DNA from 2 places in the Agromyces sp. Y558 genome. Region 1 is predicted to be linked to the other one. Evidence: riboswitches for the same ligand, from Rfam matches in the RefSeq annotation. Region 1 holds a riboswitch; the other holds the start of a gene.
What was found. Region 1 has a riboswitch for thiamine pyrophosphate ahead of AC1C2T_RS13975 (ECF transporter S component). Riboswitches for the same ligand answer to the same signal wherever they lie in the genome.
Positions count from the first base shown of each region.

Region 2: linked by a shared signal. The riboswitch ahead of thiM (hydroxyethylthiazole kinase) and the one ahead of AC1C2T_RS13975 (ECF transporter S component) in region 1 are both predicted to bind thiamine pyrophosphate.

Region 1 is NZ_JCAIUH010000002.1:466,697-470,641, forward strand. It holds gene AC1C2T_RS13965 (DNA polymerase IV) at 1-195, shown strand, start outside; gene AC1C2T_RS13970 (spore germination protein GerW family protein) at 275-607, shown strand; TPP riboswitch at 666-775, shown strand; gene AC1C2T_RS13975 (ECF transporter S component) at 814-1,449, shown strand; gene AC1C2T_RS13980 (ABC transporter ATP-binding protein) at 1,451-2,941, shown strand; gene AC1C2T_RS13985 (energy-coupling factor transporter transmembrane component T family protein) at 2,938-3,711, shown strand; gene AC1C2T_RS13990 (nucleoside/nucleotide kinase family protein) at 3,708-3,945, shown strand, end outside.
Region 2 is NZ_JCAIUH010000001.1:210,645-214,589, reverse strand. It holds gene thiE (thiamine phosphate synthase) at 1-494, opposite strand, end outside; gene thiM (hydroxyethylthiazole kinase) at 491-1,387, opposite strand; TPP riboswitch at 1,378-1,488, opposite strand; gene AC1C2T_RS00920 (signal peptidase II) at 1,556-2,317, shown strand; gene AC1C2T_RS00915 (fibronectin type III domain-containing protein) at 2,288-3,945, opposite strand, start outside.

The DNA of each region.
Region 1 (3,945 bases):
CGCGCCGAGCAGCTTCGACCGTCGGGTACCGGTGCGATGTTGTGGGACCCCGACGAGGAGTGGCGCGAGGCTGAGCGCACGATCGATGAGGTGACCGCTCGCTTCGGCCGAGGTACCGTGCGTCCGGCCTCGCTCGTGCGCCCGGCCGTCGATCGTGTCGAGTCGTCACGACGCAAGGATGCGGGCGGCGAGTGAGCGCGCCGCGATGAACCCGCCGCAGTGTGAATCGTGAGGGGGGTGGCTGAGTGGCGCATCCGAGGGTAGCGTTGGAGGCATGGCTGAACTCGTACTGGAACTGGCTGAATCCGTCGCCGGCGTCGGCGTGAAGACCTCCTACGGTGATGCCGTCGAGATCGACGGCACCACGCTCGTACCGGTGGCGCTCGGATACTACGGCTTCGGTGCCGGCAGCGGCTCCGACGAGAAGGGTGACGAGGCGGGCGGTGGTGGCGGCGGTGGCCTCTCCATTCCGCTCGGCGCATACGTCGGTCGCGATGGCGGGGTTCGCTTCGAACCGAACCTCATCGGGCTGCTGCTCGTCGCCACCCCGCTCGTGTGGGTCACCGGCAAGGCGCTGCGCATGGTGATCAGAGCGCTCAAGCGCTGAGACGCCCACCGTCGCCGCCGTCGCGGCCGACCCTCACCGTGCTCGTCGGCGTATACTCGTCAACGAACACGGGAGTCCGGTGAGCCGGGCTGAGAGGAAGGTTCTCAACCTTCGACCGTCGAACCTGATCTGGGTAATGCCAGCGCAGGGAGGGCAATCACATCTCAATTCCCGTGCCTCTTTCCACGAATCGAAAGGGCACGACAGTGCACACTGCAGCAACTGAATCCAGCACGCCTCCAGCCGATCCGAAGCCGCGCAATCTGAGTTGGCGGGTCGTGGACATCGTCGTCGCCAGCGTGATCGGCGTCGCGACAGGGCTTCTCTTCCTCTTCTGGAACAACATCGGTTACGCGTGGTTCAGCGCGGCTGATGCGCTCACGCCGGGCCTCGGCGGTATCGCCGTCGGCATCTGGCTCATCGGCGGCGTGATCGGCGGACTCATCATTCGCAAGCCGGGTGCGGCGCTCTTCGTCGAACTGTTTGCCGCCGTGGTGTCCGCGCTCATCGGCAACCAGTGGGGCATCGAGACGATCTACGCCGGTGTGGCGCAGGGGCTTGGCGCCGAACTGGTGTTCGCGCTCCTCGCCTACCGCCGCTTCGGCGTGCTGCCCGCCATGCTCGCCGGTGCGGCTGCCGGCGCGGCGGCCTGGAGCCTCGAGCTCTTCACGTCGGGCAATCTGCAGAAGTCCGCCGAGTTCCTGGGGCTCTATTTCGCGACGGTGGTCGTGTCGGGCGCGGTCCTGGCCGGGCTGCTCGGCTGGCTCATCGTGCGGGGTCTCGCAGCCACCGGGGCGCTCAGCCGTTTCGCCGCGGGTCAAGACGTGACTCAGCGGGTCTGACGTGGGTCACGACTCCGAAGCAATCCGGCCCGCGCGCGTGGAGGCGCGCGGGTGGGGGTGGCGCCACGCCAGCAGGCGCGACGCCGCGCTCGATGGCATCGACCTTCGTATCGAACCGGGGGAGCGGGTGCTGCTGCTCGGGCCGTCGGGTTCGGGCAAATCGACGCTCCTTCACGCCCTTGCCGGCGTTCACGGCGGAGCCGAGGAGGGCGAGGAGACCGGTTCGCTGCGCATCGACGGCGAATGGCCGGCCTCGATGCGGGGCCGCGCGAGCCTCGTGCTGCAGGACCCCGACTCGCAAGTGATCCTCGCTCGCGTCGGTGATGACGTCGCCTTCGGCTGCGAGAACCTCGGGGTGCCCCGAGAGGAGATCTGGCCGCGCGTACGCCGTGCACTCGACGACGTCGGGCTGGATCTCCCACTCGACCACCCGACGAGCTCGCTCTCGGGCGGGCAGAAGCAGCGTCTGGCGCTCGCGGGCGCGCTCGCGATGCGACCGGGGCTACTGCTTCTCGACGAGCCGACTGCGAACCTCGACCCCGACGGGGTGAGCGAGGTTCGTCACGCGGTCGACCGTACGCTCGAGCGCACGGGAGCCACTTTCGTCGTGGTCGAGCACCGCGTCGATGTCTGGATCGACCTCGTGACCCGAGTGGTGGTGCTCGGCAGGAACGGTCGAATCATCGCCGACGGCGACCCGCGAGACGTCATCGACACGCAGCGCGCGGCGCTCCTCGCCGCCGGGGTCTGGGTGCCCGGCTCGCCGCCGACGGTCACGTCCGCGCGGCCCGCCGCGGCGGCATCCGTCATCGATCTCGCCGGCATCGACCTCGCAATCGGCCGCCGGAGCGATGCGGTCGTGCGAGAGGGGCTCGAGCTGTCGTTACCGAGGGCCTCGTCGACCGTGCTCACTGGGCCGAACGGCGCCGGAAAGTCGACCCTCGCCCTCACGATGGGCGGACTTCTGGCACCGATCGCGGGGCAGGTGCGCGCGTCAGCGGAACTCGCGAGCGGGCTGCGCGGGGAGCCGATCCGATGGCGTTCGCGCGAATTGCTGACCCGCATCGGAACCGTGTTTCAAGAGCCGGAGCACCAGTTCGTCGCCTCCACCGTGCAGCGCGAACTCGAAGTCGCCCCGCGGGCGCTGGGTCTCGACACGGCGACGACCCGCCTGCGCACTCGCGAGGTGCTCGAACGCCTGGGGCTCGACCGGCTCGCCGAGGCGAACCCGTTCACGCTCTCAGGCGGTGAGCAACGTCGGCTCACGGTCGCGTGCGCGCTCGTCGCCCAGCCCCGCGTCATCATCCTCGACGAGCCGACCTTCGGCCAAGACCGTCTCACCTGGATCGAACTCGTCAGCCTGCTCAGGGGACTCGTCGACGACGGGGTGACCCTGCTCTCGATCAGTCATGATGCGGCATATCTCGCGGCGCTCGGCGATCAGCATCTCGATCTCAGCCGGGAATGCCTCCGAGCGGAGGCGGCGGCATGATCGCGGCACCCCGCCTGCGACTCGTCGATCGCGTCAACCCCGTCAGCCGCCTCGCCGCGGCGATGCTCCTCACCACACCGCTGCTCCTCACGGTCGATTGGGTGAGCGCCGCGGTCGCACTCATCGTGCAGCTCGCACTGTTCGCCATGGCCGGGGTGACCCCGAAAGTACTCGTGGCACGCACCTGGCCGATCCTCATCGCGGCGCCGATCGCCGGTCTCAGCATGCTGCTGTACGGGCGCCCCGAGGGCACCGAGTACTGGTCGTTCTGGCTGGCGCGGGTCACCGACGGCTCCATCGAACTCGCCATCGCCGTCACCGTGCGCGTACTCGCGATCGGATTGCCGGCGGTGCTGCTGTTCATGAATGTCGACCCGACCGAGCTCGCCGACGGGCTCGCACAGATCGCTCGCCTGCCGAGCAGGTTCGTGCTGGGCGCGCTCGCGGGAGCACGCCTCGTCGGCCTGTTCATCGAGGATTGGCGGGCGATGGCGTTGTCGCGCCGCGCGCGCGGCATCGGCGATCATGGTGCCATTCGTCGGTTCGCGACGATGGCCTTCGCGCTGCTCGTGCTCGCCATTCGGCGGGGAAGCAAACTCGCGACCGCGATGGAGGCACGCGGCTTCGGGTCCGACCGACCGCGCACCTGGGCGCGTGTCTCCCGTGTCGGTTGGTCGGACGCGGCGCTCCTCGCACTCGCCGTCGGCATCGCCGCGCTCGCGATCGGCGCGGCCATCTGGGCCGGCACCTTCCACCCGGTGTGGTCGTGACCGATCGCCCGGGTGTCGAGGCCGGCCCCGCGGCATCCGCCGTTCAGGCCGTGCTCGCTCGGGTACGCGCGGAGCGATCGCGGATCATCGCGATCGACGGACCCAGTGGCTCAGGCAAGAGCACGCTCGCCGACACGATCCTGCGGGCCTGGCCAGGTCAGAGGCCCGACCTCGTTCGTCTCGACGACGCCTATCACGGCTGGACCGGGCTGGAACGGGCCGGAACCGAGTTGT
Region 2 (3,945 bases), on a different contig from region 1:
GCCGCGAGTCGGGCGAACCCGTCGACACCGAGTGCCGGCGGATGATCGGGCTTCGTCGCGGTGGGCCGGATCACGCCGACGCCCAGGTAGTCGACCGTGCCACGCGGCATCCGTCGTACGGAATCGAAGTGGGCCGAGGTGTTCGCGGTGAGGCCGACGACGCCGTTCGGTCCGAGCCGCTCACGCGCGATCGCCGCCGCGGCGTCGCCCTGGCCGAGATGCACGCCGTCGACGGGCAAGCCGCTCGCCCGCGCCGCGAGGGCGACGTCGAGCCGGTCGTTCACGAGCAGCGTCGCCCGCCCGTCGATCGCGGCGCACAGCTCTTCGAGCAGCATCAGCAGCTCCGTCGAGGAGCCGAGCTTGTCGCGCAGTTGCACCACTCGTACTCCACCGTCGACGGCATCGGCCACGACCGACGTCACGCCCCGCGGGCCGCAGAGTGCCGCATCGGTGACGAGGTAGACCGAGAGATCGAGCGCCGTGCGCGCCGTCACGACCGCACCGACGTCGAGGGCTCTGCCACGGACGCGAGTTCGGCCGCGACCGCGGTGTACGGGTCAGCGGTGACCTCGACGAGCCGCACCCGGCCCCGCTCGGCGACCTCATCGGCCGACACCTGCGCGAGGGCATCGAGGAACAGCGGTGCGAAGCTGCCCGGTCCGGCGGCGCGCGCTGCCGCGATCTCGGCCGCCACGGTGTAGACGAGCGTCGCTGCGACGGCGCCGGAGAACGCGTCGTCGGCGACCGCGAGAAAGGCCGCGGTGACGGCGCCGAGGGCGCAACCGCCGCCCGTGACCCGGGTGAGCAGCACGTCGCCGTTGGCGACCCGGGCAACCCGCCGGCCGTCGGCGATCAGGTCGATCGGGCCCGACACCGCAACAACGGAGCCGTGCGCCCGGGCGAGGTGAGCCGCGGCATCCGCTGCCGACTCGGTTGAATCGGAGGCGTCGACGCCACGTCCGCCACCGCCGGCGCCGGCGAGGGCGATGACCTCGCTCGCATTGCCGCGGATCACGGTGGGGCGCTGCGCGAGCAGCTCGTGGGCGAACGCGGTGCGCACGGGCAGTCCGCCGACGGCGACGGGGTCGAGCACCCAGGGCGTACCGGCCTCGGATGCCGCGGCCACCGCCTCGCGGGCGGCATCTCGCTGCTCCTCGTGCGGCGTGCCGAGGTTCACGAGCAGCCCCGACGCGATTCGCGCGAAGATCCCGGCCTCGCCACGGATGTCGACCATGGCCGGGGCCGCGTCGAGGGCGAGCAGGGTGTTGGCAGTCACGTTGGTGACGACACTGTTGGTGATGCACTGCACGAGCGGCGTCGCCGCGCGCACGAGGGTCAGGAGCTCGGCGCTGTGCCGGGCAGGGTCGGTTGGCAGACGATCGCTCATCGCGACATCCCTTCGCTAGTTCGAACTAGATCAGGTTCGACGGGTGTGTTCTCAGCCATGCCCGCTTCGTGAAGCGCTGCACGGCACCCCGTGTCACTGCGATGAAGCCTAGCGGTCACCCTGTGACGGTGGGCGACACGGGCATCTCATGCGAAGGATAATGGAGCGGTGAGTTCCGACCCCTCAGTGCCGCCGCCCGCTCCCGCCCTCGAAAGCACGGTGAAGCCGCGCCTGTTCTGGTTCATCGCACTGCTCGCCGTACTCGTGCTGCTCATCGACCAGGGCTCGAAGTGGTGGGCCGAGTCCGCACTCGAGGAGCGGGTGTCCGTTCCGCTGATCGGTGAGCTGATCCGTTTCCAGCTCGTCTACAACCCCGGTGCTGCGTTCTCGATCGGCTCCGACTTCACGTGGGTCTTCGCGATCCTGGCGGGCGTGGGCGTCATCGCCATCATCGCGTTCTCGTGGCCGGTGCGCTCTCGTGGCTGGGCGATCGCGCTCGGACTCCTCCTCGGCGGCGCCACCACCCACCTCGGCGATCGGCTGTTCCGCGAGCCGGGCTTCGGCCGCGGGCATGTCGTCGACTTCATCGGCTACGGCAACCTCTTCATCGGCAACGTGGCCGACATCGCGATCTTCGCCGGTGCCGTGATGGTGCTCGTGCTGACCTTCACGGGCGTGCGGCGCAGCGGCGCCGTCGAGCCGGCTGACGCCCCCGCCGACGCTGAGACGGCTACCGACTCCGACGCGGCTACCGACTCCGACGCGGCTACCGACTCCGACGCGGCTGCCGACTTCGACGCGGCTGCCGAGACGAACACCGGCACCGAGACATCCGCAGAACACCCCTCAGCGACGCTCGATGGTCGACCCGCGGATCACGAGCCGCACGGGCAGGTGGATTCAGACGGAGTGACCGGCCTGGGTCGGTAGCGCGGCAGACGGGGGTGAATGCCGCGTGGAATCCACCCCCGTTCGTTTCGCGCAGTGCTGCTCACTCGCTCGAAGTGCGCGAACCCGCACGACCGCGAATGCGGCGCCGCCGACGGCGATCAGCCCGAGCGCGAGCCAGCTGAGCAGATCGACGAGCGGCGCACCCGTCGAGGCGAGGCCGGCGTCGGCCGCCGATGCTCCCGCCAATCCGGCGGCCCCTGACGCGGCTGAGGCGAGCGTGATCGAGGAACGCGCGACCTCGACGCCGTTGATCGTGACCACGATCGAGTGCGCACCCGCGGGCGTCGCGGCCGGGATCGTGCCGGTGAACGTGAAGCCGCCGTCGGCGGCCGCCGTCGCGGTGCCGAGCGTCTGCGGCGTCGAGTGGAGTTCGACCGAGAAGCCGCCGACGCCCGGTGCCAGACCGGCGCCGACGACCGTGATGTCGCCACCCGGCACGAGGTCACCCGTGACCGAGACCGAGCCCCTGACCGTGGTCGGGTCGACCACGGGCGGACCTTTGACCGTCACGGCGTCCGAGGCCGCCGAGGCGGCCGAGGTGCCGACGGTGTTCCGCGCGGCGACCGTGGCGGTGAAATCGCCGCCGGGCAGCGCCGTGAAGGTGTGCTCCGTCGTGCCGGCCGGCACCGAGACGGGGGAGCCGCCGTTCAGCGCGACCCGGTAGCTCGTGACGGGCGACCCGCCGTCGGCGGGTTCGGCCCACGAGACCGTCACCGAGGTGTCGCGTACTGATGCGTCGGGCGCATCAGGTGCAGAGGGTACGGTCGCGACTGCATCCGACTCACGGGGCAGCTCGCCGAAGAACGTGTCGAGTGCCGCGATTCCCTCGTCGGCGAACGCGAGCTGCGCGGCGAGACCGGCGGGGTCGGGCCGGTCGGCGTAGCGCCCGGGCAGGTCGTTCACGTACCACCACTCGGTCATGTACTCCTTGTAGGTGCCGTCGCCGTTGTCGTGGATCCACTGCTGCACGATCGGTGCGGCCTGGCCGTCGACGGTGCGTCCGCGGTTGTACTCGAGCACGTAGGGCACCTGCAGCTTCTTCGCGGTCGCGAGCGCCTGCTCGCGGTCGCCGCCCGGGTAGAAGTCGACCTGGCCTGAGACGACGGGCACGTACTGTGTGACGAGGTTCGGCAGGTACTGCGTGACGAGGTCGCCGTAGAGGTCGGCGAACTCCGAGCCGGTGTCGCGGATGTGCAGATCGTTGCCCGAGTTGCCGTCGAGTCGCAGGTCGAAGAAGTACACCTTCTCGACGCCGTTCGCGACGGCCTGACGGTTGACTTCCTTCAGGAAGGCACGCGTGTTGTGGCACCAGGTGCCGCCGAAGAAGAGCACGTGGTCGCCGTCGCTCTCGAGGATGTTCACGAGCTCGGGGTACGTGACGGTCTGCACGCGCCAGTCGGCGTCGTCGTCGTCGAGCACCGTCGCGCCGCCGTACTCGGGCTTGCCCTGGTACGCCGTGGCGTGCTTGGCGTTGACGACCTGCTCGTTGAACGTGAACTGGTCGCTCGTGTCGAGCTCGGCCGCCGAGCCGAGCACGGCGGTGACCTCGGCGGTATAGGCGGCGAGTGCGGCGGGGTCTGCGAGCTGCTCCGCCGTGACGGGCGTGG